3 regions of the Anaerobacillus sp. QJM3NY_32 genome follow, and region 2 is predicted to be linked to each of the others. Evidence: riboswitches for the same ligand, from Rfam matches in the RefSeq annotation. Region 2 holds a riboswitch; each other region holds the start of a gene.
What was found. Region 2 has a riboswitch for S-adenosylmethionine ahead of AC0VYH_RS13745 (Na+/H+ antiporter NhaC family protein). Riboswitches for the same ligand answer to the same signal wherever they lie in the genome.
Positions count from the first base shown of each region.

Region 1: it holds a riboswitch for S-adenosylmethionine, as region 2 does, so the genes downstream of both, AC0VYH_RS06575 (hypothetical protein) here and AC0VYH_RS13745 (Na+/H+ antiporter NhaC family protein) in region 2, are expected to answer to the same signal.
Region 3: it holds a riboswitch for S-adenosylmethionine, as region 2 does, so the genes downstream of both, AC0VYH_RS07325 (assimilatory sulfite reductase (NADPH) flavoprotein subunit) here and AC0VYH_RS13745 (Na+/H+ antiporter NhaC family protein) in region 2, are expected to answer to the same signal.

Region 1 is NZ_CM149684.1:1,213,581-1,223,510, forward strand. It holds gene AC0VYH_RS06540 (DNA cytosine methyltransferase) at 1-196, shown strand, start outside; gene AC0VYH_RS06545 (hypothetical protein) at 233-883, shown strand; gene AC0VYH_RS06550 (DALR anticodon-binding domain-containing protein) at 897-1,220, shown strand; gene AC0VYH_RS06555 (DUF5655 domain-containing protein) at 1,267-2,178, opposite strand; gene AC0VYH_RS06560 (phosphorothioated DNA-binding restriction endonuclease) at 2,328-3,206, shown strand; gene AC0VYH_RS06565 (AAA family ATPase) at 3,487-5,595, shown strand; gene mcrC (5-methylcytosine-specific restriction endonuclease system specificity protein McrC) at 5,601-6,665, shown strand; SAM riboswitch class I at 6,733-6,835, shown strand; gene AC0VYH_RS06575 (hypothetical protein) at 6,935-7,258, shown strand; partial or broken gene AC0VYH_RS06580 (DNA/RNA non-specific endonuclease) at 7,541-8,110, shown strand; gene ltrA (group II intron reverse transcriptase/maturase) at 8,848-9,930, shown strand, end outside.
Region 2 is NZ_CM149684.1:2,611,858-2,621,787, forward strand. It holds gene AC0VYH_RS13730 (SLC13 family permease) at 1-498, opposite strand, end outside; gene AC0VYH_RS13735 (hypothetical protein) at 792-1,469, shown strand; one part of gene AC0VYH_RS13740 (IS3 family transposase) at 1,530-2,482, opposite strand; one part of gene AC0VYH_RS13740 (IS3 family transposase) at 2,482-2,866, opposite strand; gene AC0VYH_RS13745 (Na+/H+ antiporter NhaC family protein) at 3,032-4,327, opposite strand; SAM riboswitch class I at 4,398-4,501, opposite strand; gene AC0VYH_RS13750 (alpha/beta fold hydrolase) at 4,695-5,534, opposite strand; gene AC0VYH_RS13755 (YolD-like family protein) at 5,696-6,025, opposite strand; gene AC0VYH_RS13760 (Y-family DNA polymerase) at 6,040-7,296, opposite strand; gene AC0VYH_RS13765 (M4 family metallopeptidase) at 7,819-9,474, shown strand; gene AC0VYH_RS13770 (SDR family NAD(P)-dependent oxidoreductase) at 9,591-9,930, shown strand, end outside.
Region 3 is NZ_CM149684.1:1,349,295-1,359,224, reverse strand. It holds gene AC0VYH_RS07335 (threonine synthase) at 1-250, opposite strand, end outside; gene cysI (assimilatory sulfite reductase (NADPH) hemoprotein subunit) at 336-2,045, opposite strand; gene AC0VYH_RS07325 (assimilatory sulfite reductase (NADPH) flavoprotein subunit) at 2,070-3,893, opposite strand; SAM riboswitch class I at 4,057-4,168, opposite strand; gene AC0VYH_RS07320 (hypothetical protein) at 4,328-4,705, opposite strand; gene AC0VYH_RS07315 (ABC transporter ATP-binding protein) at 4,761-5,579, opposite strand; gene AC0VYH_RS07310 (MBL fold metallo-hydrolase) at 5,626-6,480, opposite strand; gene AC0VYH_RS07305 (type II secretion system F family protein) at 6,660-7,586, opposite strand; gene AC0VYH_RS07300 (type II secretion system F family protein) at 7,590-8,549, opposite strand; gene AC0VYH_RS07295 (TadA family conjugal transfer-associated ATPase) at 8,551-9,882, opposite strand; gene AC0VYH_RS07290 (CpaE/TadZ family protein) at 9,896-9,930, opposite strand, start outside.

The DNA.
Region 1 (9,930 bases), 1.4 Mb from region 2:
TACGCCATATGAAGCTTCTCTACTGCAATCATTTCCAAAAGATTTCACCTTTAGTGGTGGAAGGAATGCTCAGTATCGTCAAATCGGCAACGCTGTTCCACCTATGATGGCAAAAGCAATAGGTGAAGCCATTTTGGAAGCTATACATGAAAATAAAGTTGAAGTTCTAACAAATAAACCGTATGAAAGAGTTTAATCTTCATACGGTTTATTGATTAAGGTGCGATAAAAGATGAAATTTGAGATAACTAGTAAAAAGGTGAATACAATACAGCTTGAAATTACTCGATGGGGTGAAATTCACTTTTCGAAATTCCCCTGGCGTGATACTGACAATCTCTGGCATGCCTTAGTAGCTGAGATTATGCTTCAACGTACAAATGCTCATCAAGTTATACCGGCCTACCTTGAATTTATCGAAAATTATGAATCCCCTTACAGCTATTTATCTGATCATTTAAGCAATGTATTTGAAAATTTAGGATTAAGATGGAGAGAAAAAGTTCTGAAAAACTTAGCGATCGAACTTACTAATCTCGGTTTTATTCCTGAAGAAAAACAAGAATTATTAAACTTGCCTGGAGTTGGAGATTATATTGCAGCAGCCTATCGTTCTTTACATTTAAATAATCCTGACACCATCATTGATAGTAATGTAGTGAGGTTATATGGGAGACTTTTTGGATTTAAAACTACTCCTGAAACTAGAAGGAAACAATGGTTTAAAGAACTGGCAGAAAGGATGACTCCGGATAGCGATCATCGTCTTTATAACTACGGAATGATTGATTTAACTAGAGAGGTTTGTAAATACAACCCTGATTGCAAAGTTTGCCCCCTGCAGTCTGAATGTGAGTATTATAAATCACAAGTGACTAATTGATTGGAGGAACTATATGCCTACCTACAACAAACTAGTAAGAGATCGCATCCCAGAAATCATTCGTACAAACGGAAACAAGTTCAACACTAGAATTCTGGATGAAAATGAGTACAAAGAAGAGCTTCAACTGAAGCTAAAAGAAGAACTCCAGGAGTATCTTGAAGCAATGGAAGATAGTCATGCAGTAGAAGAGCTCGCTGATATGCTGGAGCTGATTTATTCATTAGTTGAAGTTCATCATTCTTCTTTTGATGAACTAGAAGAAGTACGTAGGGAGAAAAGGGAAGTGCGTGGTGGATTTGATGAACGGGTTTATTTGATTGATGTGGAGGATTAAGCAGAGTAAACAAAACGAGCACTCTTCAGTGGAGTGCTCGTTTTGTTTAGCTAACATCATAGCTCATATGAATGAATCGTTTCGCTTTCTCAAAATCTTCATCGGTATAAATGGTTAGTTCCAGGTCACCGGTGCCGTAGTGACCTATGTTGCGCACATCTCTACTAAACTGGTCTTCTAATGTAATTGTATCTGGATCAATTTTCAGAAAGAGCACGATCTTGCCGTTCTGAGGATGTACTTCCAGACATACGAAGTTTTTGATTCGCTTAAATGCTATGTAATATTTCAATGTCTTCATCTGAACGTCATCGCCTAAAGCCATCATATAGGACTTAATCGCTTCAAACCGATCTTGTAGCTCAGTTGTCGATTGTCCGAGATAATCACTGACGGTTTTGTATGCGATTTGCTTGGTACCGTTTGATGAGGTTGATAGCTCAGTCGTTTGAGCTGTTGTTGCATTAACAAGGTCTAACAAGATAAAGCCGTCATGATAGTGCTTGTATTGATAAAGCTCTATATTTCGATTGATTTGTTGAACGGCATGTTCGTCGTATTTCGTGAAGCCACCTGCAATACAGAGAAGACGTGGACTACTCCAATCAATTGCGTCAGCTAAGGTACTCCCATACCTCCGCATAACCATTAATTCAAACTCCGCTTTGTGATCAAGCAGCCAGTCTAAATAAAATAATCCCTGATTAATGACGTTCTCATTAATTGATCGTTTGTATTCAATAATAACGGGCGCATTGTTTTCATCGATACCTAGTGTGTCAATTCTTCCAGCATGCTTTTTCCCAGTTGTATACTCAGAGGCAAGAAAACGTACACCTAAGAACGTTTCTAGATGTTGCTCCATAATTTCTTGTAATGATTTTTCCACTGAAACCGACTGACCTTCTAGTTCAGTAACGGATTCAGTGCCCAACTTAAATAATTTAATGTCTCCCAACGCTTTCACCTCCACCGTTATTATAGCATTCCAAGCCATCCAGAACTTCCCATAATCATTTGTTTATCTTAACTTATCAATGAAAGATGATATAATTTTAGTAATGGTAGATTCATCCATAATTATCTTACATAACTAGGAGTTTTCCAATGAACGAACATACTCTAAAAGAAACGATAAATACATTAAGCATCTGGAAAAAAGGCAATCAGCGTGCCCCACACAAACCTCTTCTCTTGCTCTATACACTTGCCAGATTGCAAAGTGATCAGTCACAGTTCATTCCATATAAAGAAGTGAAAGAAAAATTAACGAGTCTGTTAATCGAGTTTGGACCTAAGCGAAAGTCTTATCATCCTGAAGAACCGTTTGTAAGGTTAAAGCATGATGGGATATGGGAGTTACGAACAACTTTGGAGCTCGACACCCGAAATCCAAATAATCGATTATTATTAGATCATCAAGTAAGTGGCGGATTTACTGATGAAGTTTACCATTTGTTAAAAGATAACCATCAGCTTTTATGTGAGATAGCAGATATACTACTTCGGAATCACTTTCCAGAAACGTTGCATGAGGATATTCTAGCGCATGTTGGACTGGATCTAGAGTATAAAGGCAAGCGTTCAAGAGATCCTTACTTCCGAGAAAGAATTCTTAAAGCCTATGAATATAGCTGTGCGGTTTGTGGATTCAATGTTCGACTTGGAGACAAGCTTGTTGGCGTGGAAGCAGCGCATATTAAGTGGCATCAGGCTGGTGGCCCTGATGTAGAGAACAATGGGATTGCTCTTTGTTCTATGCATCATAAATTGTTTGATCGAGGAGTCTTTACGTTGTCGGAGGAAAATACGTTTCTCGTAGCTGAACAGGCACATGGGACGAGCGGTTTTCAGGAGTGGCTCCTGCAATTTCATGGAAGGGATATTCGTCGTCCGATTCATCCGGATTACTTGCCGGAAGATCGTTTTTTGAATTGGCATGTGAGAGAAGTGTTTAAAGGGCCGGAGCGGTATGTTATTGGTTAGCAACGTAAGCAATAGAGAAGTCGTCTTCACTAAATAAAACGTCTATCCTAATGAATTTATCATTAAAGGTAGGCGTTTTCAGTTACGGCAATGAAGGCTTCTCATTAATGATATGTGGTTAATGTGACGGACCAACCCATCGTAGATTTCATTACTGTTGTTAACATCTTCCTATAGTGCTAGTTTAGTACTAAGAATACGTGGAGAACTTTTATGAAGACTTGTGAAAGATGAGATCGAATAGTAATTCAAAAATTAAAAGTCAGGGGTGATCGAACAAATGGAACAAGCATGGTTTGTCGGTGCGGTGGTTAGTGGCGATCAAACAGAGCGATTTATTAATGAAGGCATTTGGATAAATGGTTACGATGATAGGTATATAGAACAAGTGAAGTCAATAAAGATAGGAGACAAAATTGCGATTAAATCTGCCTATACGAGAAAGCACAATCTCCCTTTTGATAATCATGGGAATACTGTGTCCGTTATGGGGATAAAAGCAATTGGAACCGTTACACATAACTACAATGATGGAAAAAAAGTAGATGTAGATTGGCAGCCTATAACGCCGATAAAAGAATGGTATTTCTTCACTAGTAGAAGTACGATTTGGAAAGTAGAAGAAGGAAAGGGGTGGATGTACAAAAACTTAATTGATTTTACTTTTAATAATGAAAATCAACACATTGAACAGTTTATTCAAGACCCTTATTGGAATAGTAAATATGGGGGCAAGTCACATCAAGAATTTGAATGGATCCCCTTTTATGAAGCTGTTGCAAAAGCTTTGCTAAAGTTTCAACATAATCGTAATGAATTACTAAGTGGTATACATAATATATTTGAAAGAATCAACAAGAATAATCCTCTGACAGAGAAAAATGCTAAAGGAGGTAAGGAACTTCTAACTGATGTTTGTCCGTTTACGGTATTTGGTCTTTTTAATAAAGGAATCACAGATCACAACAGGCGATTGATTATGAAAGAAATAGCGGATTTCTTAGACGTAAACGAAGAAGTACCTCATTCATTTAATGGTGTCCCGGTGTTAAATAACATGAATGCATGGTTCTTCGGCAATAAAGAAAATAGAAATGATGACGATTTCGATAATCTATGGGAACTGTTCCGAATTGCTATTGAAATAACAGAGAATGATTCAGGAGAAGAAAGTCAAAACGTTTTTATCGAAATATACGACAAGGTTCGTAGACAATATGGGGGGTCGTGGAAAATTACGATTGGTTTGTATTGGTTAAAGCCCTGGGAGTATCTGCCCTTAGATCAATATACGAGAAAATTTCTGGCTGATAAACAGTTTAATATTCTGCCCCGCGTATCTAAAAAGTTATACTCTGGTAGGGAATACATGGATCTTATCGATAATATAAAGGAAAAATTTTCTGACGAGAATTTCCCATTTTATTCATTTCCTGAGCTATCTTACAAAGCCTGGGATGGAAGTTTACTAGCGGAAGATGAAGATGAAGATGAAGAAGAGGAAGAGGTTCAAGAGGAATTACCAAATCAAACAAAAGAAAAAGAGAAATATACGAAGGAAGATTTTTTAAGGAAAGTTTTTATAGATGAAAGCCAATATGAAACGATTAAATCTTTATTAACTAGGAAGAAGAATCTTATTCTACAGGGGGCACCAGGAGTAGGGAAGACATTTGCTGCTAAAAGACTTGCTTACTCTTTGATGGAAGAGCGAGATGAATCAAGGGTGATGATGCTGCAATTTCATCAGAGCTATTCGTATGAGGATTTCATCATGGGGTATCGACCTAAAGAATCTGGTTTTGAACTGAAAGAAGGTCCATTCTATAAGTTTTGTCTTGAAGCATCAAGAAACCCCGATGAAAATTTCTATTTAATCATTGATGAAATTAATCGTGGTAATTTAAGTAAAATATTCGGAGAGTTACTTATGCTTATTGAAAATGATAAGCGGGGAGACAAAATAACACTTACCTATTCTGACAATCTGTTCTCTGTACCTAAAAATCTATATATTATTGGGATGATGAATACCGCAGATAGAAGTCTTGCTATTATTGATTATGCATTAAGAAGAAGGTTCTGCTTCGTTGAATTGGAGCCGGCTTTTGAATCAGCAAAATTCAAAGATCATCTTTTGGAACAAGGAGCTAGTGAAGAATTAGTAAATAAAATACAACATAAGATTGGTAGTATAAACTCTGTTATAGCAAATGATGTTAATTTGGGTAAAGGCTTTAGAATAGGGCATAGTTACTTTACTCATTATAGCGATTCGGAAAATTGGTATGATGAAGTGATCAGGTATGAGATTGAACCACTTATTAACGAATACTGGTTCGATGAAGAAGATAAAGCTAAAAATTATGTTGAAGAGTTGTTAAGGTAACTGTTATGAGTAATAGCAGTATCCCCGTTAAAAACATCTACCATATGCTTTGCTATGCGTGGAACGTACTCGACCAATCAGACGAAAATGTATTTGGTAGTGAGAAGTTTGATAATATCTATGATTTATTAGCTAGAATCTATATTAATGGAACAAATAGTTTAATAAAAAGAGGATTAAGTAGAAGCTATATTCAGGAGCGTAGAGAAGTATCAACGCTTAAAGGAAAAGTAGAAGTGGCTGATTCTATAAAAAAACAAACGTTTCGTAACGGCAGGATGGTTTGCCAATATGATAACTTCTCAGTAGACATTAAACTGAATCAAATCGTAAAAGCAACCTTCAATTTATTATTAAATGCCCCTATGCTAGATAAGACACTCAATAAGAAGTTACGAAAGCTTCGGTTGTATTTCTCAGACATTCATGATGTTCAAATGTCTAATGAAACATTTAGTTCATTACGATTTAATAGAAACAACTACCACTATAGAATGTTGATGAGTGTTAGTGAACTAATTTATCAGGGACTCATTTCTAGGGAAGAGGGTAGTGATACGAAATTTCTATCTTTTATTAGAGATAGGCAAATGGCAAAGCTTTATGAAAAATTCGTTTTAAATTTCTACCGTCGTCATTTGGATAGCCGCATCTATTGTATTCACTCTCCTAAAATACACTGGAATTTAGATCAATCCGTTGGTGATGAAGAGTTATCCCTTCTACCAGAAATGCGAACGGATATCGTTGTAGAAAATAAACTAACAAATTCCCAGCTTATTATAGACACGAAGTATTATGGTGAAACATTGACGACTAGTAATTGGACAGATAAAGAAAAAGTTCGTACGGGGCATTTATATCAAATATTCGCCTATGTAAGCAGCAGTGACTTTTTAGGGGATATTAAAGGAATGTTACTGTATCCAACGATTAATCGTGAAATAAATGCAGGTTATTCAATAACAGGAAAAAGCATCTATATAAAAACTGTAAACCTTAATGCTGAATGGAATGAGATATCGACTAGACTGTTATCATTAGTAGGGGTGATTGATAATAATGCATAGATTTCAAATTCTTTTAGAAAAAATTGACACTCCATCGATTATTAAGTAAACTATTACCAATTAAATAAAGTTATCACGAGTGAACGAGAGTACGGGCTCTTTGACTTCACAGCAACCTGCCAGGCGGTAAGGTGCTCCAACCTGCAAAGCATGGCTTTGAATGATAACGCGCGGATAGCGGAGGCTCTTTGTTGCATTCATTTGCGATGAAGGGCCTTTTTTGTTCATTTGTTGAATACCTTATTTATAACAATAAGGGGGATGAGTTTGTGAACGTAAATCGATTTGCACGAAGCGTCATGGCGAAAAGTTATGACGGGGAAAGTTTTTTATTACACGTGGCAGAAGTCATTGAACGTCAACTGAAGGAGTGGGAGGAGGCGTATGAAGTGATCGTGATGAAGTTGATTGACTATGAGGTCACTGTTAAAGAGGAAAACCGCTCCTATGAACTGTTGCTTACGGAGGATGCATTGCTTTCGCTACAACAGCAATCCCCTTATGCGCTGGATCGATATTTGTGGCTGGAATTAGAGAAGCAGGGGCTTCAAATTGTGAGAGGAAATGGGGATTATATTGAGAGTGTGATGTGAGACAATGTTGATAGAAGAGGATTTTGCTAGTTCATTTTGATGATTCGAAATCGTGGATGTTTAGGGATTAGACTTGGATGCTTTTAAGAATAAGCTGTAAAACTATTTTTGAAATGAATCGTGTATTTTTTCTGAATGCTTTTGAAGTTATTTAATGTGGTAAAATTAAACTATCAATGTAATGGATAATAAAAGTGATAGAAGAAATAATGGATCCATTTTTACTCTTTCTTTTGATTTTTTTAACATTACGAAATTTCCCTATTATAGGAGCGTTCTATTATGAAAACGAAAATGAACTATTTCATCTTATTTTTAACGATCATTTTTATAGTTGGTTGTACCAACTTAGAAGAGGCATCCAATAAAAATGCAGAAACAAATACACAAGAAGTAAGTACAGTTGAAACAAATGAAAATAGTGAAAAAGATGAAACGAACACTGCGGTTGTTGATGAACCAGTAGAAGAGGAAACACCAGACCCAACAGATGATGAACAGTTCGCAGGATACGAACTTATTGAAGTGGATGGTGGTGATTTGTCTGGACATCGAGAACCTAACGTCGTTGTTGATATTGGGTACGGTGACCGTGAATATTGGGCATTTACGAATGAATACGGACAACTCGTACGCGTTGTTGCTGACGAAATCATTCTACAAGATGATCGTAACGAACCTGTGTTATCGTCTGGACGGTACTATTCTGATGAGGCAAAAGTTCCGGGCGTCGAAAGTGACGTGTTAGATGAAGGACATATTATTGCTGATTCTCTCGGAGGGGTATCGAATGCTTATAACATTACCCCACAAGAGAGTACACTCAACCGACATGGTGATCAAGCTTATATGGGTGCGAAACGTTTCTCTATAAGTGCCTAGCACGAAATGAGAGGATTAAACCATTTTAATCCAACTGATTGACTGCAACTTGGAATGAAAGCCGTCACGTTGGCCGAAACGAGTTACTTGATACTCCACTAGGCGTTATATAATTAGTAGTTATGTAGGGTCTAAAGCGTGGTAAAGTCGGCTGAGATTACACCGTAAGGAATAAAGGTTAATACCCTACCCACGAAATGCAATCAGAGGTGGTTGAGTGTAAGATAAGTCGGAGTGCTATAAAATATCTATGGTGAGAATGTTCATTTAGAACTGACGAACTTGCGAATGTAAGGGTCTAGAATGCTACTGAACAGAAATGTTCTGTCTGTACTTAACAGAGTTAATTACCGAAAAGTATGAATCCAAATTAAGAAATTCGGCATATCTAACAATGAGGATATAAATTAACAGGCTCATAGTAAGCACCTACGGATATATGTACAGCTAAGTCAATCGGAACGTTGTAAGCAAAGGACATTTAATCAAACGACTACTAATCGGGCTGGTTTCTATAAGGTGATAATAACACCGAAATGAATTTACCTTTGTGAAAGTAGGGGCACAGTACCTAGGAAACTATGATAATAAGTAGTGGAGGGATAGCCCCAAGTCTTAAAATTCGATTAATAAACTATTTAAGTGAAACTCATAAGGTCAGGTAAGATGATGGGACTTTCCTAGGAGAGGAGAACAACAAACCATCGATGAGTGCGTCATTACGACACAATGAATATTATGATATGCAAGATACGTTTGACTGGTTATATGATAGAAGTAAAAAGAAAGCAACCAAGGGTCTCAGATTATACGAAATCATAACATCCGAAAAGAACATATTACTTGCATACAGAAATATAAAGGCAAACTCGGGAAGTAAAACTATGGGAACTGACGGAATGACCATAGCCGACTACAAGATTGTTGATGAAGAAACATTTATTGATGAAATTAGAGCAACTCTAAAAGACTACAAATCTAACTCTGTTAGAAGGGTTCAAATACCAAAACCAAATGGGAAATTAAGACCGTTAGGTATCCCAACTATAAGAGATAGAATTATTCAACAAATGGTCAAACAAGTCTTGGAACCAATATGTGAGGCTAGATTTCACAATCACTCATACGGGTTCAGACCAAATAGGTCTACACATCACGCTATGGCAAGAAGTCAACACCTAATCAATAGAAATGGGTTACATTTTGTAGTAGACGTAGATATAAAAGGATTCTTTGACAACGTTAATCATACAAAACTGTTAAAACAGATGTATGACATAGGAATCAAAGATAAGAGAGTCTTAAAGATAGTAAGTAAAATGCTAAAAGCTCCTATTAAAGGAGAAGGAATACCAAACAAAGGTACACCGCAAGGTGGTATTCTATCTCCTCTCCTCTCCAATATCGTCTTGAACGAATTGGATTGGTGGATTGGTGAACAATGGGAAAGCTTTGAAACGAATTACGAATACAGTACAAATGACAAAAAATTTAGAGCCTTAAAAAGCACTAGATTAAAAGAAATGTATATAGTTAGGTACGCTGATGACTTTAAAATATTTACAAGAAACAGCAAAACTGCAACTAAAATATTTCACTCTGTCAAAAACTATCTTAAAGATAATCTTAAACTCGATATATCAATTGAAAAATCCCAGATTACTAATCTAAGAAGACGAACTTCAGACTTCCTTGGCTTTAAAATCAAGGCAACGAAGAAAAAGTCAAAACATGTGGCACACACTTTTGTACAGGATAATAAGGTAGAAAGTATCAAAAATCAACTTAAA
Region 2 (9,930 bases):
TGTACTTGTTCCTATTGCTGATATAATGAAAAGAGCAATTCGTTTATGTAAATGCCACTTCTGCATTGTAAGCGCGATCAAAAAACCACCCATAAAGAGAAAAATGGTGTTATCGCCATAAGCTGATGCTGTTAAATCACCTTTTAGTCCGCCCGTTAGTGGAAATAAAATTAATGGTAAAAGAGACGTCGCCGGTATCGGAATGGCTTCTGTAATCCACCACGTTGCAATCCACGCCGTACTTGCTAAGATGGCCAAACCTGCTTCTGAAAGACCATTTGGATTAAAAAACAACATTATGCTAAGAAAAAGGACCGGTCCGAGGATCAACCCCGTCAGTTTCCTTTTATCATAAGCAGGATCTGGTCCAGATGCATAACCTGGATTTTTTTGAGAACTTTTTGAAGGGATTTCCGGCGTGTGTGAAGAAGCGAATGTTAAGAGATCTTTTGCTCGATCATGTTCTTTCCATAATTGGTTCCAAAGGTGTTGTTCCATAGTCATACCTCCTATCGTTCATTAAACTATAGTGTAGAATTCGCTCGCCACATCTGTCAATAAATTCACAATTTTGGTACTTTATTACTCTCTTTCAAGAAAGGACTTTTGATTCGTTTTTCCATTTCCATACAAGTAATTCATTTCAACCCCCTTAAATTTCCATTTGGGGCGAAAATTATAAGTTGATGATATGTTTTTTATAATTCAAAATAAATAAACTCAATGATTAAATGTAAGAATAGATACACAATCCACAACAAGTTGCTCAAAATCGATCCAGGGGGTATATGATGAGAAAGATACAACAGACTACTATTAATTCGGTTGTGAAATACGGACAAACAAAGCTTCCAAAATCAGCTAATACAGAATGTCCAGAATGCGGAAGCGATGCTTCATTTCAACTGAAGTTCGATTATCAAATTAATCAGGCTGTGTTCTCCACGCTTTCTCGCTGCTCTATTTGTAAAGAAGCTGTGCTTTTCATACTCATTAAAACGTCCCATAATGATCGCGGAGAAGAAGTTGAGCTATTCGTGCATCAAACCTCTTTTACACGAGAGCCGCTCGGCAGACTGACTAGCACAGCTAGATTACCCGATGACCTTGAGCGTGTTTATCGCTCAGCAGTGAATGTACATAACATGAAGGATTGGACCGCAACGGCTGTAATGGCTAATCGTGTTCTTGAGAGCATTACAGGTAGTTTTCTATCTGAAAATGAGCTAGGACAGCCACTTTCTAAACAGCTAGAAACACTTGCTAAACAGATTGATTTAGAAGAACCAATTGTAAAACTAGGACACCTACTAGGCAAAGGTAGTAATTTAAATAACCTCCTTTGTCTTGAGAAAGCTACAAGCGAAGAAACGGCCAACTTAATTATCGACTTACTAGATTCACTTATTGAATACTTGTACATTCTTCCTCAACGAATTGTGCATCTTCAAAAACAAATCGAAGGATAATAAAAAAAGCAGGTAGCTCAAATTAATATGTACCCTGTGTAAAGGACAGTTTAAAAAAGACTAGGCAACATTAAGAAGATGATTCCTGTATTGAACAGGGGTCATCTTTTTTAAGTTCCACTGACATCTATCCAGGTTGTAATACATCATATAACTCTTAACTTCACGTTTTAATTCGATTAGTGTTTGACAAGGTTTTATTGAGGCTTCGTCTTTAAAGTGACCAAAGAAAGATTCCTGTGGGGCATTATCCCAACAGTTTCCTCTTCTAGACATAGACTGATCTAAACCGTATTTCTTTAGCTGTTTTTGGTAGGTAGGGTGAGTATAGTGAAAGCCTTGATCAGAATGAATAAAGGCATTCGCATCTAGTTTTGCTTTACGGTTGTTTTTAAGTTTTACTAACGTATCTGTCGCTAGATCGAGCGTAATTCGGTCAGACACATGATAAGCTAGGATCTCATTCGTAGAGCCGTCCTTTATGGTAGATAGATACGCTTTCTTCTTATTTCCATAAAACAAATAGGTAATGTCAGTTAGAAGTACTTTCCCTGGGATGCCTTGTTTGAAGTTTCGCTCAAGTTTGTTTGGTACAACGCTGTGCTCTTTCGTTGCTTTCGCCATACGACGATAGGGATTCGCTCTTCTGATCGGACATACGATTCCGTATTTTTTCATGATTCTGCGTATGCGTTTTAAGTTATAGGTTATTTGATACTGGTTAGCTAGCGTCATCTTGATTTGACGTGCCCCTTTTTTTCGCTTTTTAAAGGCATAGGCTTTTAGGATCCAGTCTTTTAAAACTTGGTCTCGCGCCTCGTTTTCTGTTCGACGCTTTCGAGCACCTTCAGTGAAATAACGATAATAACCAGATCGTGAGACACCCACTACGGAACATAAGTATCGGACCATATTTTTAAGTTGATACTCATGGATGATATGGCGGATTAATTCAAACTTGAGAGAAGCAGCTAATTTTATCTCTTTTTTCCCATCCCCTTTTCCATCATTTCGAGCTTTTTTAGGAGATCATTCTCTGCTTTTAATAGGTTATTTTGAGCTTCTAAACGTTTGTATTTTTCCTCTAAAGACAGTTCCTTATCTTTGGATCTTCCGGAGCTTTCTTTACGAGTGTCAGTAAGTCCATTAATCCCTTTGTTTTTATAACCCTGTCTCCACCTTCTCGCGGCAGAATGTACTCTTTCGTGTCCGAGAGTATCGACATCAAATCCATTTTCTTTAAAAATCTGACTCGGTAGTTTTCCTTTTTCATACTCCGTAATGAATATTCGCTTAAATTCATCACTGTATGTGATTCCTTTTTCACTAACTGATTTCACAAATTTATTAGAGGCAAGTGTTTTGACATCTTCCTCTGAGAATACTTTCTTACTCATTAATAATCATTTCCCATCGTAGAATTTGTCCTCATTATACATAAAAGTACCCTATAGGGCAGACTTTTTTTAAGTGTCTACTCTATAGGGTACATATTAAATTGAGCTACCTGTTTTTTAAATGCTCATATCAAATTTTAATTCAAGATTCTGTTTACTATCACTTTAGCCCTTTTTCGAAATAGAAGGATAGTTGATGAAAATCGCAATAATTCCTGCAATAGCAATGAGGATTGGATAAATTGAATACGGTAGTAGAGCGAGTGGCGAAATCGACGCAAGACCTGCTACTGCAAGCACCTGTGCCCCATATGGGAGCATGCCCTGTATACTACCTGAGAAAATATCAAGAATACTAGCAGACTTTCGTGGGTCTACCCCATATTCTTCGGAAATGTTTTTCGCAAGTGGCCCCCCCATTATGATCGAAATGGTGTTGTTAGCTGTTGATAAATCAAGCACGCTTGCGAGACCGGCGATACCAAACTCTGCTCCTCTACGAGAAGTTACTTTGCTCAGGATTTTGTCCAATACGTATTGTATTCCTCCGTTATGCTTAATGACTTCAATCATCCCTCCGATGACGAGAGCAATCATGGCAAGGTCTTCCATCCCTTTTATGCCCTCTGTAACCGTGGAGATCAGTTCACTCATTCCAAATGTTCCGTTATATAAACCTACAATCCCAGCAAATAAGGTACCACTTACAAGTACAATAAGAACATTAACACCAGCGATCGCTGCGATCAGTACACCTAAATAAGGGATAATTGTAACGAAATCAAATGCGTGTTCTCCTCCAACCGTTGCTTGCTCTCCCATCGTTAAAGCACCATAAATAATGGCTGTTACAATAGCAGCTGGCAAGACTATAAAAAAGTTTACTTTGAATTTATCTTTCATTTGCGTATTTTGTGTGCGTACTGCCGCAATCGTAGTATCTGAAATCATAGAAAGATTGTCACCAAACATTGCCCCACCTATGACCGCTGATAAAGCCAGTGCCGGGGCAACTCCGGTTTGCTCTGCAATTCCAATTCCAATGGGAGCAAGTGCTACAATCGTTCCCATCGATGTACCCATCGAAATAGAAATAAAACAGCCAATGACAAACAAACCTACGATTAAAAGATTAGCCGGTAGAATTGATATACCTAAATTAACAATCGAATCTACTGCTCCAATTTTTTCAGCTGTTCCGGCAAACGCCCCAGCCAGTAAAAAGACCAAAATCATTAATATGATATTCGTATTACCTGCTCCACGACAAAACACTTCCACTTTTTTCATAAAGCTTTCTTTTCGATTCATCGAAAGAGCTACGCCCGCCGCAATTAGAGAAGCGAGAATAACAGGCATACTATAAAAGTCCTTTGTTATGATAGCTGTACCAATAAAAAGCACAATAAATATTCCAAGGGGAAGTAAAGCCAGGCCGTTCCCCTTTATTTCTTTCTCCATTATTCATGTCTCCTTCATCTTTTATTCTGTCTCAATAAAAAAAGCCCACTTCAAGAGAAGAAGGCTTTTGCACTTATCTCTCAAGATTTCTCTTGCTGGAAGCAGCACCTTTCTGATGATCAGAGGTTGCTGAAGCTTCTTTGGGCCAGGTCCCTCCACTTCTCTTAATAAGAAATATACAATTATTAATGAGCGCATGCTTCATTTTACTTTTTCATAACGAGCTTTACTTTATCACGCATTATTCTGATGAGTCAACTTTGATTAACTGCATCAAAATAAACTCCTCATCCTTTAAGGAGTTTACCTGATTAACTAGTCTGGTTCAAGCTTTGTATGACTACCAATTTTTGCAATAGATCAATCTTTATTTTCCTAAAAACCACTCAATATCCTTCATAATCGATTCCGGTTTTTCTTCTGGTAGAAGGTGACCGGTTTTTTCATAGATGATCAGTTTAGCATTTGGGAGATCCTTACTGAGACGCTTCCCAATTTTCAACGGCACAACTCTGTCATTTTCTCCCCATATTAGTAGGCTAGGTGTATGAATTTGATTTAGTTCAACTTCTGACAAATCTCCTTCGCGATCTCGAATCATCCTAACTAATGACCGAAAGATACCCTCATTGAAGAAAGGTTGGATATATCCATCCATCATTTCTTCATCGATAAGGGAAGGATCATAAACACAATTAAGCAAATTTCCTCTAACACCTTTTCGATAAAGCCACCTTTTCAAGTATACCGAGAAAAAAGGTAAGTACGATGTATACACTAGACTCTGTTTAGCCTTTTCAAGATATCCTGAACTGCACAGTAAAATATTCTTACTAACGAGATCATCTTTCATAGCCGAGGCTCTCATTGCTACTTGCCCACCCATAGAATGGCCGATCATAACAGTATGATCAATTGAAAGCCTTTCTAAAAGTTCAACCACCACTTCCGCATAATTATGATAAGAGTGGACAAAACGATTAGACTTTTCACTTTTTCCGAACGGAGGAAGATCAATGGCAACAACAGTATATGCCTTTGTTAATAATGGTATCAATCTTCTGAAGCTGAAGCTCGACGATAGAAAACCGTGAAGAAGCGTTAATACTGGCCGATCGACGGCTGTGTCATTTCTATAGTATTCATAGTGAATATCAATTCCTTTGATCTTTTCCGTATTTTGTTTAAGATTTTGAGCTAATAGCATCTTTCATCTCACTCCGGATTTTGAATTCATCTGATCTGATTCACCCTTCGTTTCTAACCAGACAGGATGGTCTCACTTATTCAGGTTTGACTTTATAATTATTTTACCCCAATCCTGAAATGAAAAACTTTTTTTACATCCGAGAGGATACTCCATTTTTTTCATTCTAACTCTACGTGCACAAGGTCCAGCAGCTTTATCGTTGTCCTTTTTTCATTATGGTCAATAATACGCAGTTCTTTCGTAAGTGGATCTACATAGTCCACATATCCAAAGAGAGTTTTCGTTTCTCCCCCACTAAAGTGTTGAAAACAAAGCGAGTTGTGATTGGCCATTGCTTCACATATTGTTTCATTCATTTCCGCCATTCTTTGTTCATCAAGTACCGGCTTTTCACTTTTTTTCTCTTCGGTTTTCCAATCTCTTAGCTCTTTCACATGCTCAGGTAACATCATTGACGTCCATTTTATATTTCCGCGATCACGAATCACGCTTCTTCCCCCTTCTATGCTTTATGACCACCCACAAGTTTACTTCTATGCAGTGCCGTACCGGCCTTTGTGTATGAAACGGCACGAAGCAGCGCATCTGAGCCATATTTCTCACGGATCGAATCCATCACATATCCGAGATCCCGCTGCTTTGGGCGTGACGCGTTAAATAAGTCCAACTGCACTTCTTCATCATTGCAAATATTTGAAAGGGTAATGGAAATCTTACGAACCGTTTTTCTTCCAAAGAACTCCTCAAATAACTGAAGACATACATTGTATATTTCGAGCGTAATAGCAGTCGGGCTGTGGATACTCCTTGAACGGTGAAAGCCACCCCCGCCTTCTTCTTTACTATAACCAATCCCAAGGCTAATCGTACGCCCTGCCTTCCGGGCTTTTCTCGCACGTCTTGCAACTTCTTCACTCATCTCAAGAATGACGTGTTGAATGTCTTTTTCGTCATGGTAATCTCGCAACAAAATTTGGCTTTTCCCATAGCTAATCTGTCCCTGCATAATCGGCGCACCCATTTCAGAAAGATCGATGCCCCACGCATGATGATAGAGCTGATTTCCCATAATACCGAATTTTTCTTCTAGTAGATGTAGCGGGTAATGCGCAAGCTGCTTTACATTCATAATCCCCATTCGATTTAACGTTCGCTCGACACGCGATCCGATACCCCACATTTGACTTAGCGGGGAAAGCGGCCAGAGTTTTTTAGGAATATCTTCATAAGTCCATTCTGCAATCCCTTTTTCTTTCGCTTCCAGATCGAGACAAAGCTTTGCCATTAAAAGATTTGGGCCAATCCCTATGGCACATGGTAATCCGAATGTCTCTCTTATTTCATTTCTGATCTTGTGAGCTACTTCAAATTTGTTCCCCCAAAGTCGTTCTGTCCCATCAACCTGCAAAAACGATTCATCAACGCTATACGTATGGATACATTCTGATGGTACATAACGATGAAAAAGCCTCGTTATTTCCATTGATTGTTTTAAATATGAAGACATTCTCGCATTAACGATATGAATGTTTTTATTATTTGGAATTTCAAATAGTCTGCTCCCTGTTCGTATTCCAAATTCCTTCTTTAGTGCCGGAGACGCTGCTAGCACAACACTTCCCTGTCGCTCGGTATCACCAACAACCGCGAGATAGCATGTAAGTGGATCAAGCCCCATCTCTACTGCTGAACAACTTGCATAAAAACTTTTCATATCAATACATAGGATTGTTTTCTTTGGAAATTTAGAATAATCCATTTGTATCCCCCCTTCTCCTAATCAAAAGAACGTTTGTTCCCTTTATATATACCCGTATTTTAACCGAATATACGTTCTCTTTACAATAAGTACTTTCTTCCAATCATAAAACGATTCACTTAGCATCACCCTTTTTTCTAAAGTAACGAAAAGTACCGGAAGAAGAGTAACAATGAACTTAACGATATTCACTCCAAAGTTAGTCATCAGAGCACATACGTATTGGAGATCCTACACTTGTTCCATTAACAGATAGGGAAGTAGAAATACTCGCGCATCAATCTCTAAACGCACAGAAAAAGAACCAGGATATGCCGTTTCATATGGTCATTAACGCCATTATTTATTAGCACACCACCTCCTGAGTCTAAAGAACCAATACCTTTTTTTAAAATAACAGGTATATCTCCCTATAACTCTATCCAAAAGGATAGGTCTTAACTATCAAAATAGTTTAAATAGTTTGAATACTAAATCTTTTATGGTAATGTTAGCTCATCTTAATCACGAGGGGGATATAGAATGGGAAAGAAAAAAAATTTACTTTCAATCGGTTTATCAGTGGGGCTCGTTAGTACCATGCTCGCACCATCCTCAACATTTGCAGCAGCAGATACGAATATGAATAAAGAAACAGGAACACCTACTTTTGTTTCAGGAAAACTAACAAAAGCAAGCTCTCAAAATGCCAATCAAGTACTATTTGATTACTTGAACGAACAGAAAAACCTGTACAAGTTTAGTGGATCTTCCGCTAAGGATTCCTTTAAAATCCTATCAAAAGAAAAGGACGATCTTGGTTTTACGGTTTTTCGATTACAACAACTTCATGAAGGAACACCTGTTTATGGTTCAACTCAAACGGCTCATGTTGATGAAAGTGGTATTTTAACAGCCGTATCAGGTACAGTTATTCCAGACCTTGGGTCGAAGAAAGAGCTTAAAAAAGCAACAAAATTCAAGAAACAGGACGCCGTTAAAAAAGCAGAAGAAGATCTCGGTTTTTCACCAGCCTATGAACAAAAACCCGAATCCAACCTTGTCGTCTATACTGAAGGAGAGTCTGCAACGTATGCTTACCATGTGACCTTGAACTTCCTCTCGCCTGAACCGGGTAACTGGCAATACATAATTGATGCAACAAGTGGTGAAGTTCTAACAAGCTTCAATGCTCTACACGAAGCAAAAAAAGAAGGAGTCGGCAAGCCAGGTGGTGGTGATAATGTTACCGGAACAATTAAGACGGCAAGTGGAACTGGTGTACTTGGTGATCAAAAAACGTTCAATACGCTACTTTCCTCTTCAACTTATTACTTGAAAGACACTACGCGAGGTGGCGGAATCTTAACATATGATGCGGCAAATCGCACAAAACTGCCAGGCTCTTTATGGGCAGATTCGGATAACTCCTTTAACGCAAGCTATGACGCGGCTGCAGTCGACGCTCACTACTATGCAGGAGCGACGTATGATTATTATAAAGATGTCTTCAACCGAGATAGTTATGACGGAAACGGTTCACCACTAAAGTCCACCGTACATTACGGACGCAACTACAATAATGCGTTCTGGAACGGAAGCCAAATGGTCTATGGTGATGGAGATGGCTCAACTTTTGTATCCCTTTCAGGTGGTGAAGATGTTGTTGCTCATGAATTGACACACGCTGTCACTGATACAACAGCTGACTTAATTTATCAAAATGAATCAGGAGCACTGAATGAATCCATGTCTGATGTATTCGGAACGCTTGTAGAATACTACGACAGCAATAACCCTGACTGGTTAATCGGAGAAGATATTTATACACCAGGTACATCCGGGGATGCTCTTCGTTCAATGTCAGACCCATCCCAATTCGGAGACCCTGATCATTACTCTGTCCGCTATACTGGTTCTCAAGATAATGGCGGCGTTCATATCAACAGCGGCATCATGAACAAAGCAGCTTATCTGCTGAGTGAAGGCGGTACATTCTATGGGGTAACCGTATCAGGAATTGGAAAAGACAAACTCGGCGCTATTTACTACCGCACCCTTACGCAATACTTAACCGCTTCTTCAAACTTTAGTCAGATGAGATCAGCAGCAGTACAAGCTGCCACTGATCTTTATGGAAGCGGAAGCTCAGAAGTTCAATCTGTAAAACAGGCTTTTAATGCAGTTGGAGTTCAATAGAAAGAAGTTAGGCAGGCAGCCAATGGCTACCTGTCTTTTCGTTATGTCAGGGTTTTATAAGTATTCAAACGGGTAAAAGGGTGCTAGACCTTAAAAGGAGGAAGGAGGAAGGACAAATGGGAATTTTCAAAGAGGATACGCTTAAGCATGAACATGTTCTCATTACCGGAGCCACGGGTGGTATTGGATATGAAACCGCAAAGGCCGCCGTAAAAGCCGGTGCTACGATTACGATAACCGGAAGAAATAAAGATAAATTAACTCAGCTGAAGCAGGAGTGCGAAGAGTTAGTAACGGAAGCAACGGTTGCTGTTCTTCCTGCTGATTTAAACAATGAGAAAGATCGTTCTACTCTTATCGAAAGTGCTATTAAATATAACGGAAGCATCACAGGGTTAGTTAACTCAGCAGGAATTGGCGGCGGCGATACGCTTGATCAATTAGAAGAAGAAGATC
Region 3 (9,930 bases), 1.3 Mb from region 2:
GGAAAGGGGTCATCCCTTCTTCAAAACTAACTTTATTCTTTTCTTCTTTAACCGGAAGTAATTCATGATAGCGCCAGAGCGACTGTTCTCGTCCGGCAATCATTTCCTTTGTAAGACACTTTTTCACCTCATCAAGATCATATTCGACAAGAAGTGGTGAACCACAAACACAAAGCTGTTGAATCGTATCTGAATCATATGTCTCGTTGCACTTTGGACATGATAAATGACAAACCATACTATATGGCATTGAAGCACCTCCGACAATTTAGTAAAAGACGTGTTGAAACCCAAAGTTCACACGCTGATGAACTTCGGGCTTCATTTCGATATAACTAGCTATGAAAATCAAGTCCTGATCGCACTTCTTCAACATATCCTGCTCGAATCACATAATCACCGAAATGCTCATCTACCTCTTTTTCTTTCGCATAGTTAAATAGAATCGGTTTTAATGACGCAAGGATTTCTTCTTCGCCAATGTTTTCTTTATAAAGCTTGCTGAGACGATCCCCAACGAACCCTGCTCCCATGTACATATTGTACTTACCAGGTGCTTTCCCAATAAAGGCAATCTCCCCAAGCGTCGGACGTGAGCAGCTATTTGGACAACCTGACATGCGGATCACGATTTCTTCTTCTCTCAGTCCCGCTTCATCCACGATCTCTTCAATCTTATCAATGAGAGAAGGTAAATATCGCTCTGCTTCTGCCATCGCTAGACCGCATGTTGGGAACGCCACGCAAGCCATCGAATTACGGCGCAGTGCTGAATTTTGTTTCCCATCTGTAAGACCGTATGTTGCCACAAGCTCATCAATCTCTGCTTTCTTTTCTTCTGATACATTCGCTATAATGAGATTCTGGTTCGGCGTTAGTCTGAAATCTCCTTCGTGAACCTTTGCAATTTCACGAAGCCCTGTCATAATCTGATAATCTTCTAAATCCACAATACGACCATTTTGGATAAAGAGCGTTAAATGCCATTTGCCGTCACCCTTCACCCATCCATAGCGATCACCATTATGATCGAAGTGATAAGAACGAGCTTCTTCTAGTTCATAGCCCAGTCTATTATTCAATTCGTTCCGAACCCAGTCGAGTCCTCTTCGATCGATCGTATATTTGAAACGAGCGTTCTTCCGCTCTGACCGATTGCCATAATCCCGCTGAATTGTAATGATTTTCTCAGCAACATCAACAATCTTTTCGGGTGTACAAAATCCAATCATTCGGGATAGCTGAGGATACGTACTTGTGTCTCCATGCGTCATACCCATGCCGCCGCCTACCGCGACATTAAATCCTTGTAGCTTGCCATCTTCAAGAATCGCAATAAAGCCAAGATCTTGTGAGAAAATATCCACATCGTTTGATGGAGGGACAGCGACCCCAATCTTAAACTTTCTTGGCAAGTAATGTGGGCCATACATCGGCTCAATTTCCTCTTCTTTTCGATCAAGCACTTTTTCTTCATCTAACCAGATTTCATGGTACGCTCTCGTTCTCGGTAAGAGATCATCGCTTAACTTCCGTGCCCATCCATGCACCTCGGCATGAATATCCGATTGATAGGGATTGGCATTACACATCACATTCCGATTCACGTCACCGCATGCCGCAAGAGAATCCATCAGAACCTGGTCCATTGCCTGAATGCTTTTTTTCATATTCCACTTTAAGATCCCATGCATTTGGAACGTTTGGCGCGTCGTTAGCTTTAACGTCCCATTTCCGTATTGATTCGCAAGATCATCCATTACTAGCCATTGCTCTGGGTTAGCTACTCCACCAGGTAGTCGCACTCGAACCATAAACTGATAAGCTGGTTCAAGCTTCTGCTGTTTTCGCTCCTGACGAATATCGCGATCATCTTGCATATAGCTCCCATGAAATTTTAATAGTTTTGTATCTGCGTCTGGGATGGAAGCGGTGATGGGATCCGCAAAGCTTTTCACAAGCGATCCGCGTAAGTAATCACTTTCGTCTTTGATTTTCTCCATTTCACTCGGTTTGCCGTCTTCTGTTACCGTCTTTTTCGACATGATCAATCTCCTTCCCTGATGCGCTTAGTACACATCGCGCTGGTAGCGTTTCGCGTTACGTAGATCTGCAAGATAAGCTTCTGCTTCTGACTCACTGAAATTCCCCTGTTGCTCTAAGATGTTAACGAGTGCCACGTGAACGTCTTTTGCCATATACTTTTCATCTCCACATACGTAGACGTGCGCACCCTCTTGCAGCCACTCGTATAGTTCTTTACTTCGCTCGAGCATGCGGTGCTGAACATACACTTTCTCTTCTGAATCACGAGAAAACGCCACGTCCATACGAGAAAGCACCCCATCTTTCAACCACTTCTGCCATTCGACTTGATAAAGAAAGTCTGTGACAAAATGCTGTTCACCAAAGAATAGCCACGTTTCTCCACTTGCGCCACTTTCTTCTCGCTCTTGTAAGAATGCCCGGTACGGCGCTACGCCAGTACCTGCGCCTATCATAATGATAGGGGTGTCAGGATGATCCGGAAGTCTAAAGTTTTGATTTCGCTGCACATATACTGGGAGTGTATCCCCCGCTTGTGAGCGCTCTGCGCATTGGCCAGAGCATACGCCCGTACGAGCTCGACCATGTGCATCATACCTTAGTGCCCCAATTGTGAGATGAACTTCATCTGGATTTGCCTTTGAACTGCTTGCGATCGAATAAAGACGAACCGGAATTTTGCGCAGAACGTTTACAAACTCCTGTGCCGAGACGGTCCACGGTCCGTAGTCCTTCACCAAATCAATTAAATCTCTACCGTAAAGGTATGTTCTTAGTTCTTCGCCTTCCGCTTCAACCATGCGCTTAAGCTCAAAACTTGATGTCAGCTCTGCAATCTTCTTGAGCAATGGCTTTGTGAGACTCGTAATCTCATATGTTTTCGTTAAAGCTTCTTCAAGTGGCTGAACGTCACCCTTTTTGTTCACCATAACCTGTTCTTCTCGCTTCCAGTTCAGTTCATCGATTAGCTGACGGACAAGAGCAGTATCATTCTCCGGGTAAATACCAAGGCTATCACCCGGCTCATAATCAAGGTTCGATCCTTCAAGATCAAGCTCAATGTGCCGTGTTTCTTTATTCGATCCACGTCCATTCAAATTAACATTCTCAAGAATTTCGGCTTTGAATGGATTCGTTCTGGAATACGTCTGATTCGACTCATCAGGTTTTGTTTCAGAAGTCGATTCTCTCGTAGACTGATCTTCTTTCAATACTCCCGTCACGCCTTCGAACCACTCTTCTGCCGGCTCTTCGAAATCAAGATCACAATCTACACGAGGATAGAGCCTTGTTGCACCTAATTCTTCAAAGCGCTTGTCAAAATCTTTCCCGGTTTGGCAGAAAAATTCATAGGAGCTATCACCAAGTGATAAGACTGAGAATCTGAGACCATTTAATTCAGGGGCTCTCTTACTTTGAACAAAGTCATGGAAGCTTAACGCATTATCAGGAGGATCGCCATCTCCGTGGGTGCTTGTAATCAATAATAAATCTTCTACTTTTTTAAGCGACTTTGGCTTAAAATCATCAAGCGATGAAAGGGTAACGTTGTATTTCTCGTTTTCCAATCGCTCAAAGAAAGATTCCGCTAGTGACTGACAATTGCCAGTATGTGAGCCATAGAGAATCGTAAGCTCACGTGTTTTTGCTTCTTGTTTAGAGAATGCTTCTGAAGCAGAAACACCTTGAGCAACCGTCTCAGTAGCTGCCGCAGCTTCAGAGCTACCTGGTACGGAAAGGTATCCGCTCAGCCATATTTTCTGCGTCTCATTTAATGTTGGTAAGAGACGATTTAAAAGCTCCGTTTGTTCTTTGTCAAAAGGGCTATTCACAACCTGTAACTGCAATACTATCCACCTCACAATACTCAAATTTAATTCAATGTAATTAAAGTAGTTTACTCGGAATTAATAGCAAATTAATTCGTCTGCATTCCCCCTAACCCATTCAACACAAAAAACCTCTCTTCTCAAAACATAAGAAGAAAGGTTTGTAAGTACGAAGCCAGTCTTCTTATCTTTCAGGATAAACCTGCTGGATTTGGCACAGTATGAGATGAAGGATCATCTCATCGGTTGCCGAAGCTTCATAGGGCCAGTCCCTCCACCTCTCTTGATAAGAAATGTTGCTATCAAATTGTATATGACAATGATTGGTTCAAATGTTATCTCGAGATCGAATAAAAGTCAATATATTATTAGAAAATTATCATCATTCAATTAACTAAATGGCGATAACACCAGCCATCTTCATGAAAAATAATCCAAATGATTCAGGTCTTTTATCCCTGCCGTTGTCCCTCTTGTATCCTATTCCGCATGCGCATGAAATCAATCGTATTCGCCATGACAAGAGATAGAATCATAAGAATCATCAACCAACTGGAGTAGTCAAAAGGCAGCACCAACAAGAGAAAAGCTATGAAAGAAAAAACGCAGGAGCGAATGACATGATCTTTAAATGTGACGTTAACTTTTTTCCCACGTTTCCATTTCAACAAGTTCACCGCAATACCAAATATCGATAGAAGCATGCATATGACATACGCCCAGAGTGGAAGGTCGTAACTCACTATAAAAATGGTAGACGATAGAAACAGCGTCAATACCGTATATCGAATCGCAATTTCTTTATGGGTTAGCGAAGCAAAATCCTTCAATACATACCTCCTTTTGACGATGAACGAATTTGGCCATTTTTGAGATACACGGTCCTTATGCAGATGGATAAGCTGGCTTCATCTCATTTGAAATCACCTGAACCCAAGGTCGCTCTCTGTTCCACGTCACTTCTAAAGGGACGCCCATACTTTTACTAAGATGTTCAGCTGTTAACACATCTTTCTTCTTGCCATTCACTGCAATTCGACCATTTTCCATAATCATAGCGTGAGTGAATACGGGACAAATCTCCTCAATATGATGAGTGATATACAATATGGTTGGACCCTCTTCCTCTTTTCCAAGGCGTTCAACCTGAGCTAATAACTGTTCGCGTGAATACAGATCAAGTCCGTTGCACGGTTCATCTAGAATAAGAAGCTTTGGCGAAGACATCAAAGCTCTCGCTATCAGGACTTTCTGCTTCTCACCTTGAGAGCAAATTCGAAAAGGTTTACCGCGTAAATGAGCAATACCCCATTCCTGCATCATCTTCATCGCTTGCGATTCTTCCTGTTCCGTCACCTGCTCATAAAGTCCAGCTGAGGCAAACTTCCCGCTAATCACAACATCTGTCACTTCCTGCATCGGAGAGATACGCTCAGTGAAAGCGTTGCTCACCCAGCCAATAGATTTTCTAAGTTCACTCAAATCAGTTTTTCCAAGACGATACCCCAATACTTCAACGACGGGATCATAGCGAAGCAGTGGCCAGATCGAGCCGTGAATTAACTGAAGTAGTGTCGTTTTACCTGATCCATTTAATCCGATAATGGCCTGATGCTGGCCTTTCTCTACGGAAAAAGAAATATCGGATAAAATCATCTGTTTCTCACGTGTGTAATAAGCATTTTCTACATGAATGATTGCCATACATCCCACTCCGTTCTTTGAAGAAAGTCATTCCAACTAGCGCTTTTTACATCGTATACCCGTTAGCAAATTCTTGAATCACTTCAAGCTCCTCTTCGCGTGAGTCTCTGCCAACGTTATGCTCATACAACTTTTGCATACGTGTAACATCACCATTGCACTCCTCAGTAATAGAAGCAACAGCACGTAAAAGGTTCACTTCGTTCTTAAAATCCTCCTTAGAGATTGCCTCCCCGTGTGATAAGATGAACCATTCTGCCTCAAAGCTTTCTAACTGATCAAGCAGTCGATTTGTTATGTTAACAGTGTAGTTGACTTTTTCTGAAAAAATATCAGGATAAAAGCAGTCTCCAAGAAAAAGGATTTTCTCTTCCTTCATATAAATCACAACCGAATCAGCCGCGTGATCGCCCCCAACAGGCTGAAGAATACACGTGACACCACCAAGATCAATCTCCATTTTCTCACCAAACGTTACATCTGGTAGCGTAATCGTAATGTCTCGAGAATCCACAAATTCCTTCTTGATCGCATTTGCACAAAATTCAATTTCAGTGCCTTCTTTCACCCGCTCATCCAACTCATCATCAGACCATCCTAATGGAATAAGCTTACTAATTTCCTCTTTCGTCTGATGCGAGGATAAGGAGACAGCATCTTTCAGCGCTGATAGTCCAAAGATATGATCCCAATGCCAATGAGTGAGCGCGACCATGTCCGGTTCCTTGAATCCTTTTTCCGATAGTTCTTTTAGAAAATAACGAGCATGGTCCTCTGAATTCCCAGCATCGATCATCAGAGACTTTCTATCTCCAATCACCATTCCTAGAATCGGTCGGTCCGTTTCGGAAACTGGTGTTTGATAGTAAAAGCGATTGCCAATTTGTTTAATCTGTTGCATTTATTGTCCTCCTTAAAATACAAACCTCGATGAAATTTCTTATTTCCATTTTATCATTTTGAAGTTTTGTATTCGTATTTTTTCTACTACATACAAAAATAGACACCTCCAAATGGAAGCGTCGTTTAGGAAAGGTGATTTTTTCGCATTGCAGTAGAAATGGAGGTGTTCGTCTTCTCTTAACCAAAGCCATCCACGACGATTTTCACTACCATCGGTCCAAGGATAATGATAAAGAGGGGTGGAAAAATAAAGAGAACCATAGGTATGAGCATTTTCACTGGAGCTTTCATCGCTTGCTCGCGTGCTCGTTCACGTCTCTGTTCACGAATGCGTGCCGTAATATTTTTAATAACTTTTGACATTCCGATTCCAAGATGATCGGCTTGAATAATCGACATCATCACACTTTGAAAATAATCTGAAGGAACACGTTTTTTCAGATTATAAAATGCTTCTCGTCGCGATTTCCCTCGCTTCATCTCATCTAATGCCTGACTAAACTCATCCGCAAGTGGGCCAGACTTTCTTGCACATACATTTTTGATCGCCCCTTCAAGTCCTACGCCTGCTTCAAGAAGTAGACTTACCATATCAAAGAAATCGGACATTTCCATATCGATTATTTTAACGCGCTGCGTTTTTTTCTTCGCTAGGTAAAACAAAGGATATCGATAAAATAAGAAAACAACCCCAAGTGCTAATACAAGTGTCATAGAAGCATTTCCATCCGTCACAGGCACCATAAGCAAGTAAGTTAAGAACCCTCCACCGATGCTGAGAAGAAGTTGAATAAGTCGGAATTCAACTGCCGAACGGTTTCCATATCCAGCCTCATGGAGGAGCATATCTAACTTCTTTCGATCCTTTCTTGCAAATGTTTTACTCACCTGTTCAATACCCATTCCCCAATATTTACGAAGTAGTGGATGGTAAGATCCACTTTCTCTTTTTTCGGTTTTACGTTGAATTTTTTCTTCCTTGCCAAAATAGTGCTCAACGCGAGATTCAAGAGCAAGTTCTTTTCGATAAACGGTTTTAAGAAGGGCAGCAATAAACAATACGAAACAAACCATCGTACAAAGCATAAACAGAATAGCAATCATTGGTTACACCTCAATCCGAACAATCTTTTGAATTAAAAACCATCCGATGAATAGTGAAATCGCCCCTGTTACTAGAAGAAACCAGCCCAATGGATAGGTAAGCATTGGTTCAAGGTATTCAGGACTTACAAAATAGAGGTAGATTCCCATCACAAGAGGGAGAGCAGTAATGATCCAGGATGATAACTTTCCTTGTGACGTCAGCGTCTTTAGTTCTTCGAGAATCCGGATCCTCCCTCGAATAGTATCTTCCATCGTATCCATAAGCTGCGCCAGGTTCCCACCACTTTTACGTTGTGCGAGAATAGCTTGTATAACAACTTCAAGCTCTTTATTTGGTAAACGTTCTAACAGGCTTTGAAACACGGTTTCCATAGGTATACCCATTCCAATTTCACGAACAGTACGATCAAATTCTGGACCAATCGGATCTGGCATTTCCTTCCCAATGAGTTGCATCGTCTGCACGAAACTAAACCCTGCCCTCATCGAGTTGGACATCGTACCAAGCGCCTCAACAAGCTGATAGGATAGTAGCTTGATTCTCTTCTTTGCTTTAATCGTGATATAGATACCAGGAATAATAAAACAGATCAAAAGCGATAGAATGCTAACAAACCATGGTACACCAAGGACATAGAGCAATCCAGCCACTGCCATCGCACTTAAAATGCGAATAACAAAGAACTCTTCTGCTTTTAATGAACTTCCCGATTGTTCAAGAGATTTCTTTGTTTTTTGGCTAAACTGTATGCCAGAAAATGCTTTTGCAAATGAACCAATCCATTTTCTAAATGTTTCATTCTTTTGCTTTTCCTTAACCTCAGTGACAGCGACGGCCTGTGGGATAAACCTCTTAATACGCTCATTGGTTTTTTTCTTTCTCATAACCCCTTTGGAAATCAAATAAAAGAGTAAGGTCACTGAAACAAAAATCACTACAAGGAGAACCCAATCATTCATTTCACCACACCTCTTTAAACCAAGATGATGAAATCTTGTAGCCATTTTGTTCAAGAAGTTCTGATACATTCGGTCTTACCCCGGTTGTTTCAAAATGCCCTTCTACGCTACCATCGCTGTTTCGTCCCGTTTCCTTATAAACAAACAAATCTTGAAGAACAATGATGTTTTCTTCCATACCAATCACCTCGGTAATACGGGTGATCTTCCTCGATCCATCCTTCATTCTAGCCTGTTGAACAATAAGATCCAGTGCATTAGCAATTTGCTCTCGAATGGCTCGTAAAGGTAAATCAAACCCAGCCATCAGCACCATTGTTTCAAGTCGTGACAACATATCTCTTGGTGAATTGGCATGTCCTGTACTAAGACTGCCGTCATGCCCTGTATTCATCGCCTGAAGCATATCAAGCGCCTCCGCCCCACGGACCTCACCAACAACAATTCGATCAGGTCGCATTCTCAGCGCATTCCGGACAAGCTCTCGAATCGAAATCTCCCCCTTGCCTTCAATATTAGGAGGCCGCGATTCTAATGAAACAATGTGCTCCTGAGATAAGTTCAACTCCGCTGCATCTTCAATCGTTACAATTCGCTCATCATTCGGGATAAAGGAAGAAAGCACATTAAGTGTTGATGTCTTTCCCGAGCCGGTTCCCCCGCTAATAAAAACATTTAATCTCGATTGAACACAAATTTCTAGAAACTCCGCCATGTCTTCACTTAGAGTCTGATAATTTATGAGATCGTGCATTTGAAGAGGCGTAGCAGAGAATTTTCTTATCGTAAGGGACGGCCCTGTCAAGGAAAGGGGTGGAATAACGGCATTTACACGTGATCCATCAGGAAGTCGCGCATCTACCATCGGAGAGCTTTCATCGATTCTTCTTCCGAGAGGAGAAACAATTCGTTCGATCACACGACTTAAATGATCATCATCGCGAAAAGTTAGAAAGCTTTTCTTCAATTTTCCATACTGTTCATAATAAATGGCCTCCGCCCCGTTCACCATCACTTCTGAAACAGTGTCATCTTCCAATAAAGGCGTAATCGGCCCATACCCGAGCAATTCGTGCTCTACTGATTCAAGTATTCGTTTCTTTTCTTCAAAGGTAAGCCTTTCAGCTTCGTTATCTAAAAAGAGCTTCCCCCACTCTCGAATTTTCTTCGATTCTTCTTCAGCTTGAAACTGGTGCTTTTTTAGTTCATCTAGCAAAAAAGCTTGCAATTTCGTTTCTACTTGCTTGTATTCAACCGTATTCACGATCGGCACTTCTTTTCGTTCTTCAACTATTGATGACTCTTCTTCAGCATATCGTTTGAAAAGTGACAACGAAATTCCCCCTTCATCGACTCAGAGCGAATCGTTTTGGCTTTTTCT